2 linked regions of the Variovorax paradoxus genome follow. The protein of the gene in region 1 interacts with the protein of each later gene in a pairwise test. Links are inferred from orthologs where the notes say so. Each region holds a gene or a part of one and is shown in the gene's direction. Other genes may lie near its edges.

Evidence for each region.
Region 2: the proteins of dnaE (region 1) and dnaQ interact in binary tests that used the Escherichia coli proteins (3 or more experiments, as listed by UniProt). The link is inferred for Variovorax paradoxus from one-to-one orthologs.

Annotation. Positions count from the first base shown.
Region 1 is NZ_CP102931.1:2,525,688-2,531,358, forward strand. What follows is about bases 703-4,802. They hold dnaE (DNA polymerase III subunit alpha), read left to right. Parts: upstream 703-1,083; coding sequence 1,084-4,602; downstream 4,603-4,802. Other genes in these bases: NWF24_RS11880 (sulfurtransferase), read right to left, coding at 703-1,022; NWF24_RS11890 (peptidoglycan D,D-transpeptidase FtsI family protein), read right to left, coding at 4,633-4,802. In the rest of the region: NWF24_RS11875 (response regulator), read right to left, coding at 1-205; more of NWF24_RS11880, read right to left, coding at 237-702; more of NWF24_RS11890, read right to left, coding at 4,803-5,671. UniProt on the Escherichia coli protein: DNA polymerase III is a complex, multichain enzyme responsible for most of the replicative synthesis in bacteria. This DNA polymerase also exhibits 3' to 5' exonuclease activity. The alpha chain is the DNA polymerase catalytic subunit.
Region 2 is NZ_CP102931.1:3,987,767-3,991,334, reverse strand. The notes cover bases 1-2,863. They hold dnaQ (DNA polymerase III subunit epsilon), read left to right. Parts: upstream 1-1,009; coding sequence 1,010-1,717; downstream 1,718-2,863. Other genes in these bases: NWF24_RS18990 (NAD(P)/FAD-dependent oxidoreductase), read left to right, coding at 2,187-2,863; fdx (ISC system 2Fe-2S type ferredoxin), read left to right, coding at 672-1,010; hscA (Fe-S protein assembly chaperone HscA), read left to right, coding at 1-662. In the rest of the region: more of NWF24_RS18990, read left to right, coding at 2,864-3,290; NWF24_RS18985 (glycine zipper domain-containing protein), read left to right, coding at 3,445-3,568. UniProt on the Escherichia coli protein: DNA polymerase III is a complex, multichain enzyme responsible for most of the replicative synthesis in bacteria. The epsilon subunit contain the editing function and is a proofreading 3'-5' exonuclease.

The DNA of each region.
Region 1 (5,671 bases):
CATTGCGCATGTCGGCCAGCACGCTCAGGCCGTGCTTGTCGGGCAGGCGCAGGTCGAGCACGATGGCGTCGTATTCGGTGCCGGCCATGAAGGCCTCGGCGGTGCGCGCGTCGGGCGCGTGGTCGGCCACGAAGCCGCTTTGTGTGAGCGCGCGGATCAGCCACGAGGCCATGTCCAGTTCGTCTTCCACCAGGAGGATGCGCATGGGAGGCCTGTCGACGTCTTGGTTGTTGCCGTTACTGCTTGATGGCGAGGTCGGGGTCTTCCGAGGCGCGGGCGCTGGCGCGTGCCGAGCGTGCGCTCAGGTCGGGCGCCAGGGCCTCGCGGCCGTCGAACACGAAGCAGTCGCCCGTGTAGTGCGCGCCGCCGACCTGCTCGAAATACTTGAGGATGCCGCCTTCGAGCTGCAGCACGTGCTCCACGCCTTCTTCGCGCATCAGGATCGCGGCCTTCTCGCAGCGGATGCCGCCGGTGCAGAAGCTCACGACCGTCTTGCCCTTGAACTCGTCGCGGTGCGCCTTCAGGGCGGGCGGAAATTCGGTGAACTTGCCGATGCGCCAGTCGATGGCGCCTTCGAAGCTGCCGTGGTCGACTTCGAAGGCATTGCGTGTGTCGAGCAGGGCGATTTCGCGGCCCTCGTCGTCGTGGCCCTGGTCGAGCCAGCGCTTGAGCGTGGGGGCATCCACGCCGGGCGCCCGGCCCGCGGCGGGCTGGATGGCCGGGTGGTCCATGCGGATGATCTCGCGCTTGAGCTTCACCAGCATGCGGCGAAAGGGCTGCGCGGCGGACCAGCTTTCCTTGGCCTCGAGGTCGGCAAAGCGGGCGTCGGCACGCAAATGGGCCAGAAAAGCCCGTACACCGTCGGTGGTGCCGGCCAGGAACAGGTTGATGCCCTCGGGCGCCAGCAGGATGGTGCCCATGAGCCCCAGGGCCTGCGTGCGGGCGCGCAGCTCTTCACGCAGCACGGGGCTGTCGTCTATGGCCACGAACTTGTAGGCCGCGATATTCAGAATCTCTTGCACGGGGCGCGATTGTAGGGATTGCCAACCCACATCGTGGAGTGGCAGTTTCTACAATGGCCGGATGTTTGTTCACCTGCGCCTGCACACCGAATTTTCCGTCGTCGACGGCACCAATCGAATCGACGAAGTCATCAAGGCCGCCGCTGCCGACAAGCAGCCCGCGCTGGCCATCACCGACCTGAACAACCTGTTCGGGGCGGTCAAGTTCTACAAGCAGGGCCGGGGCAAGGGCGTCAAGCCCATCATCGGTGCGGAAGTCTTCGTGGAAGGGCTGGGCAAGGAGCCCGGCGTGCTCACCCGCATCGTGTTGCTGGTGCAGAACATGGAAGGTTATCTGCACCTGTCCGAGCTGCTGGCGCGGGCGTGGACGCAGAACGTGGGCCGGGGGCAGTCGCAGGCGGCCTGCAAGCTGGAATGGGTTGAGGAGCTCGCGGGCGGGCTGATCGCGCTCTCGGGCGCGCAGGCCGGGCCGCTGGGCCAGCCGTTGCTGCAGGGGCAGGGCGAGCGCGCTGCCGAGCTGGCATTGCGGCTGGCGGGGATTTTTCCGCACCGCTTCTACATCGAGCTGCAGCGCGCAGGCCGGCCCGAGGATGAGCCGCATGTCATTGCCGCGGTGCAGCTGGCGGCCCGGCTGCATCTGCCGGTGGTTGCCACTCACCCTGTGCAGTTCGCCGCCCGCGAAGACTACGAAGCGCACGAGGCGCGCGTGTGCATTTCCGAAGGCGAAATCCTCGGCAACCCGCGCCGGGTGCGGCGGTTCACCGAAGAGCAGTATTTCAAGTCGACCGCCGAGATGCAGGCGCTGTTCGCCGACGTGCCGAGCGCGCTGGCCAATACGGTCGAGATCGCCAAGCGCTGCAACCTGACGCTGGTGCTGGGCAAGCCGCAGCTGCCCGACTTTCCGACGCCTTTCATCAGCGAAGGCGTGCGCATGCCGATCGACGACTTCTTCCGCAAGGAGTCGTTCGAGGGCCTGGAGGTGCGCCTGAAGCACCTCTACCCCGACGAGGCCAAGCGCGAGGCCGAGCGCGCGCGCTACGTGGAGCGGCTGGAGTTCGAGATCAACACGATCCTGAACATGGGGTTCCCCGGCTACTTCCTGATCGTGGGCGACTTCATCCAGTGGGCCAAGGCCAACGGCTGCCCGGTGGGACCGGGCCGGGGCTCGGGCGCGGGCTCGCTGGTGGCCTATGCGCTGAAGATCACCGACCTCGATCCGCTCGAATACAAGCTGCTGTTCGAACGTTTCCTGAACCCCGAGCGCGTCTCGATGCCCGACTTCGACATCGACTTCTGCCAGGGCAACCGCGACCGCGTGATCGACTACGTGAAGGACAAGTACGGCCGCAACGCCGTGAGCCAGATCGCCACCTTCGGCACCATGGCCGCGCGCGCGGCTATCCGCGACGTGGGCCGCGTGCTGGACATGAGCTACATGTTCTGCGACGGCATCAGCAAGCTGATTCCGAACAAGCCCGGCATGTCGGTCACGCTGCAGTACCCGCCCGAGAAGAAGATCGAAGGCGACAAGAACAACTACGCCATCGAGATGGAGCCGCAACTGGCGGAGCGCATCGAGAAGGAAGAAGAAGTGCGCATGCTGGTCGAGCTCGCGCAGAAGCTCGAAGGCATGACCCGCAACATCGGCATGCACGCCGGGGGCGTGCTCATTGCGCCGGGCAAGCTCACCGACTTCTGCCCGCTCTACCAGCAGCCCGGCAGCGAATCGGCCGTGAGCCAGTACGACAAGGACGACGTCGAAGCCATCGGCCTCGTGAAGTTCGACTTCTTGGGTCTCGCCACGCTCACCATCCTGGAGATTGCGCGCGAGTTCATCATGAAGCGCCACAAGGGCCAGGAGAACTTCGCGTTCGAGAACATTCCGCTGAACGACGGGGCCACCTACCGGCTGTTCTCCGACGGCAAGACGGAAGCCGTGTTCCAGTTTGAATCTCGCGGCATGCAGGGCATGCTGAAAGATGCGCGGCCTACGCGCCTGGAAGACCTGATCGCGCTGAACGCGCTGTACCGCCCAGGCCCGATGGACCTGATTCCCAGCTTCGTGGCGCGCAAGCACGGCCGCGAGACGGTGGAGTACCCGCACCCGGCCGTGGCCGAGATGCTCTCCGAGACCTACGGGATCATGGTCTACCAGGAGCAGGTGATGCAGACCGCGCAGATCCTGGGCGGCTACTCGCTCGGCGGCGCCGACCTGTTGCGCCGCGCAATGGGCAAGAAGAAGCTCGAGGAGATGGCCGAGCACCGCGAGAAATTCCGCGCGGGCGCCCTGGCGACGCACGGCATCGTCCAGGACAAGGCCGACGAAATCTTCGACTTGATGGAGAAGTTCGCGGGCTACGGCTTCAACAAGTCGCACGCGGCCGCCTACTCGCTGCTGGCGTACCACACGGGCTGGCTCAAGGTTCACTACACGGCCGAGTTCTTCTGCGCGAATATGACCGTGGAAATGGACGACACGGACAAGCTCAAGCTGCTGTTCGAAGACGCCCAGAAGAACTTCGGCATCACCTTCGAGCCGCCGGACGTGAACCGCGGCAACTACCGCTTCGAGCCGGTCACCAACAAGATCATCCGCTACGGCCTGGGCGCCGTGAAGGGCACGGGCCAGCTCGCGGTCGAGGCTGTGGTGCGGGCGCGCGAAGAGGGCGGGCCGTTCAAGAGCCTGTTCGACTTCTGCGTGCGCATTGACCGCCAGCGCATCAACAAGCGCACGGTCGAAGCGCTGATCAAGGCTGGTGCTTTCGACGCCATTCAGCAGAACCGCGCGTCGCTGATTGCTTCGCTTGACCGAGCCTTCGAGTTCGCGAGCGCCACCGCGGCCAATGCATCGCAGGTCGACATCTTCGGCGACGCCGAGCACGGCTCGGCCACCGCAGAGCCCGACCTCATCGACGCCACGCCCTGGGGCGTGAAGGAGCGGCTGACGCTGGAGAAAACAGCCGTCGGCTTCTACCTGTCGGGCCACCTGTTCGACGAGGTTTCGCACGAGGTGCGGCGCTTCTGCAAGCGCGAGATCGGCGACCTGCTCGACAGCCGCGACCAGCAGGTCATTGCCGGCATCGTGAGCGACTTCCGCGTGATCAACGGCCAGCGCGGCCGACTGGCGATCTTCAAGCTCGACGACAAGTCGGACTCGATCGACGCCACCGCCGACGAGGCGACCATCAACGCCAACCGCAACACGCTGAAAGATGACGAGCTGGTCATCGTCAGCGGCCGGCTGCAGCCTGCGCGCGGCGGCTTCGAGGCGCGCTTCCAGGTGCAGCAGGTGTGGGACCTTGCCACGGCGCGCTGCCGCTTCGGCAAGTTCCTGCGCGTGGCGGTGAACGGCAAGGCGCCCGACATCGCGCGCCTGCTGAAAGACTTTCCGCCGCGTACCGAGCAAACCGAGGTCGGCGACCTGATCCAGGGGCTGCCGGTGCGGCTGTCGATGGCGCGCGGCGGCGCGCAGGTCGAGCTGCAACTGGGCGAGCGCGCCAAGTTCTTCCCGACCGATGCTGCACTGGCCAGCTGGACCGCGCAGGCGGAAGCGGGCAAGGCGCTGATCGTCTACGACTGAGGCGCGGCGCGAGACCTGGCGTGTGCGTCGTCAGTGCGCCATCGGCGCCACGGCGAGGTCGGGCACCACGTTCATGATGCGCAGCGTCTGCTGCACAACCTGGCTGAACACAGGTGCCGCCACCAGTCCGCCGAAGTACTTGCCGGCGCTGGGCTCGTCGACCATCACCGCAACGATGATGCGCGGCTTGTCGATGGGTGACATGCCCGTGTACCAGGCGCGGTACTTGTTGCTGGCGTAGCCCTTGCCGACCTGCTTGTGCGCGGTGCCGGTCTTGCCGCCCACCGAATAGCCCACGGTCTGCGCCAGCGGCGCTGTGCCGCCGGGCGCGGCCGCCATGTGCATCATCTGGCGCACTTCGCTCGCCACCAGCGGCGAGAACACCTGTACGCCGGCCGGCTCCTCGCCCATGTTCTTCAACAGGCTCACCGGGATCACCTCGCCGTTGTGCGCGAAGGCGGTGTACGCATGCGCGATCTGGAACAGCGAGGCCGAGAGGCCGTAGCCGTACGACATGGTGGCCTGTTCGATGGGGCGCCACGACTTCCACGGCCGCAACCGCCCCGTTACCGCGCCGGGGAAGGGCGTCTGCGGCTTCTGCCCGAGGCCCACGGCCGTGAGCGAGTTCCACATCTCCTGCGCCGTCATGCGCTGCGAGATCTTGGTGGCGCCCACGTTGCTCGACTTCTGGATCACGCCCTCGACCGTCAGCACGCCGAAGTTCTCATCGTCGTGAATGGTCGCGCCCGACACGGTGATGCGTCCGGGGTTGGTGTCGATGATGGTCTTGGGCGTGACGCGGCCCAGCTGCAGCGCGGTGGCGATGGTGATCGGCTTCATCGTCGAGCCCGGTTCGAACACGTCGGTCATTGCGCGGTTGCGCAACTGCTCGCCGGTGAGGTTGCGGCGGTCGTTGGGGTCGTAGCTCGGGTAGTTGGCCATGGCCAGCAGCTCGCCCGTCTGCGCATCGACCACCACCACGCTGCCGGCGCGCGCCTTGTTGGCGACGACGGCATCGCGGATCTTCTCGTAGGCCACGAACTGCACACGGTCGTCGATGCTCAGCTGG
Region 2 (3,568 bases), 1.5 Mb from region 1 along the record:
TCGAGACCATGGGCGGCTTGGTCGAGCGCATCGTGCCGCGCAACCAGACCATTCCCACCGCGATGGCGCAGGACTTCACGACCTACCAGGACGGGCAGACCGCATTGGCGCTGCACGTGGTGCAGGGTGAACGTGACCTCGTGGCTGACTGCCGCAGCCTTGCGCGCTTCACGCTGCGCGGCATCCCGCCGATGGCGGCCGGCGCGGCACGCATTCGCGTGACCTTCACGGTCGATGCCGATGGCCTGTTGAGCGTAAGCGCGAAGGAGCAGGGCAGCGGCGTCGAAGCCAGCGTGGCGGTCAAGCCGTCATACGGCCTGTCGGACGACCAGATCGCGACCATGCTGCAGGAGAGCTTTTCCACGGCGCAGCAGGACATGCAGGCCCGTGCGCTGGTCGAGGCGCGCGTCGATGCCGACCGCATGCTGCTCGCCACGCAGAGCGCACTCGATGCCGACGGTGACCTGCTGAGCGACGAAGAGCGCGCCGTCATCGACGCATCGATGGCGCAATTGCGCGAAACCGCCAAGGGCAGCAACGAAGCCGCGGCCATCGAGGCTGCCACCAAGAAGCTGGCCGACGACACCGAGGCCTTTGCCGCACAGCGCATGAACGCGGGCATTGCGCGCGCACTTGCCGGCCGCAAGGTCGAATCTCTTTAGAACAACAACATGCCCACGATCAAGATCTACCCGCATCCCGAGTACTGCCCGCAGGGCGCTGAAATCACCGCGCCCGCCGGCACTTCGATCTGCGAGGCGCTGCTCGACAACAACATCAACATCGAGCATGCCTGCGAGATGAGCTGCGCCTGCACCACCTGCCACGTCATCGTGCGCGAGGGCTTCAACTCGCTGAACGAGGCGGAAGAAGGCGAAGAAGACCTGCTCGACCGCGCCTGGGGCCTGGAGCCGCAGTCGCGCCTGAGTTGCCAATCGATCCTGGCGCAGGAGAATGTGACCATCGAGATTCCGAAGTACTCGATCAATCACGCCAAGGAAAACCACTGATGTCGCGCCAGATCGTTCTTGATACCGAAACCACCGGCCTCTCCGCGGAGAACGGCGACCGCGTCATCGAGCTCGGCTGCGTGGAGCTGTTCGCTCGCAAGCTCACCGGCAACGACCTGCACATCTACTTCAACCCTGAGCGCGAGAGCCATGAGGACGCGCTGAAGGTCCACGGCCTGACGACTGACTTCCTACGAGACAAGCCGAAGTTCGCCACCCTGGCCAACGACATCGTCGAGTACCTGCGCGATGCCGAGCTGATCATTCACAACGCGGCCTTCGACGTCGGCTTTCTCAACAAGGAATTCGAGCGTGCCGGCTTGCCGCCGCTGCGCACCTTCGTCAGTGAAGTGACCGACACGCTGGCCATGGCCAAGCAGGTGTACCCGGGCAAGCGCAATTCGCTGGACGCGCTGTGCGACCGCTTCGGCGTCGACCGTTCGAACCGCACCTTCCACGGCGCCAAGCTCGACGCGCAGTTGTTGGCCGACGTCTACATCAACCTCACGCGCGGCCAGGATGCGCTGTTGATCGACGTGGCTTCGAACGAGCCTGAACTGGGTACCACGGTGGTGGCCATCGACCTGAGCCAGTTCGAGCTGCCGGTGATTCTGGCCGCCGAGCACGAACTGACCGCGCACGAAGCGGTGTTGGGGCAACTCGACAAATCGAGCGGTGGTCGCACGCTGTTTCGCGAAAACGGCTGAAAAGCTATGGCATAATCTGAGGCTTCGCACAACGCGATACGTTTTCAGAACGCTGCAGTCAATCAGCAGCGTTTCGGGCGGTTAGCTCAGGGGTAGAGCACAGCATTCACACTGCTGGGGTCGGAGGTTCGAAACCTCCACCGCCCACCATTCAAAGCAACGACTTACGGCACCTTCGGGTGCCGTTTTCGTTTGTCGCGCCTACTTCATTCATCGACTGAACTGTCGGCCTGCACCGACGGCAAGTGCAGCCAAGGGCTGTTGAACTTCCCGTGGCAGCGGCCTAGAACAGAGGGGCAAGGAGCACCGCCATGGCCACTCATCCAGATCTTCCGCCCCCCGTCACTCCAAACCTGCCCGTCGAGCCTGACGAAGGGGCCGAGACGCCACCCGACGAACCCACCGATCCGGAGCCGCCGCCCTCCGTGCAATAAGGAAATCCGCGTGCGAGCCGCGCTAAGCTCGCGCGATGGACGAAATAGATTGCGCCGTCATCGGCGCTGGTGTGGTGGGGCTGGCAGTGGCGCGCGCCCTGGCGCTCGCGGGCCGGGAGGTGCTGGTGCTTGAATCCGAGGGTGCCATCGGCACGGGCACGAGTTCGCGCAACAGCGAAGTCATTCACGCCGGCATCTACTACCCGCAGGGCTCGCTCAAGGCGAGGCTGTGCGTCGAAGGCAAAGAAATGCTGTACGCCTACGCGGCGGAACGTGGCGTGCCGCACCAGCGCTGCGGCAAGCTGATCGTGGCGACATTGCCCGAGCAGGCGGACCAGCTCGAAGTCATCCGGATGAAGGCGGCTGCGAACGGCGTCGGCGATCTGACGTTGATCACCGCGCAGCAGGCTATGGCGATGGAGCCGCAACTGCATTGCGTGGCGGCGCTCCATTCGCCGAGCACCGGCATCGTCGATAGCCACTCGCTCATGCTGAGCCTGCTCGGCGACCTCGAGAATGCGGGCGGCATGCTGGCACTGAAATCGCCCATCACGCGTGCCGAATGCGGCGATGGTGCCATCGTCCTGACGGCTGAGGATGGCACTGCGTTGCGTTGCCGCAGCGTGGTCAATGCCGCGGGTCTCGGCGCCCCTGCGCTGGCGCGGCGCTTCGAGGGCCTGCCGCCCTCGATGGTGCCCAGGGAGTACTTCGCCAAGGGCAACTACTTCACCCTGTCGGGGCGGGCGCCGTTCGGGCGTCTGATCTATCCCGTGCCCGAGCCGGGCGGGCTGGGCGTGCACCTCACGATCGACCTGGGCGGCCAGGCCAAGTTCGGGCCCGACGTGCAGTGGGTGTCTTCGGCCGACGAACTGGTGGTGGACCCGAAGCGCGGCGAGGGCTTCTATGCCGAGGTGCGCAAGTATTGGCCCGCGCTGCCCGACGGCGCCCTGATTCCAGGTTACGCGGGCATGCGACCGAAGATCTCGGGCCCGGGCGAGCCGGCGGCCGACTTCATGATCGACGGGCCTGCGTCGCACGGGGTGCCGGGGCTGGTCAATCTCTTCGGCATCGAGTCGCCTGGCCTCACGAGCAGCCTGGCCATCGGGCGCCATGTGGCCGGCTTGCTGGCGGATGCGTGAAGCTCGCTTTGAGCGTCACGAAGTGGCATCTCGCGTCAAAGTCTGCACATCTGTAGCGCCTGAGGGTCTTTTGAGCCTGTAACATGACAGCACGCCATTTGCTGGCGCGAAGCCGCCGGCGCGGTGCCGGTGTCATCACGGAGGAAAGTTTCCAATGAGTGCATCCCAAAATCTTGAAGCAGCAGCCGAAGACATTGCAAGCGACGTGCGCGGCGTGCTGGCAAGCAAGGACCTGGATTCGGTTCCCCACATCAAGGCGCTGCGCCAGCGCATCGACA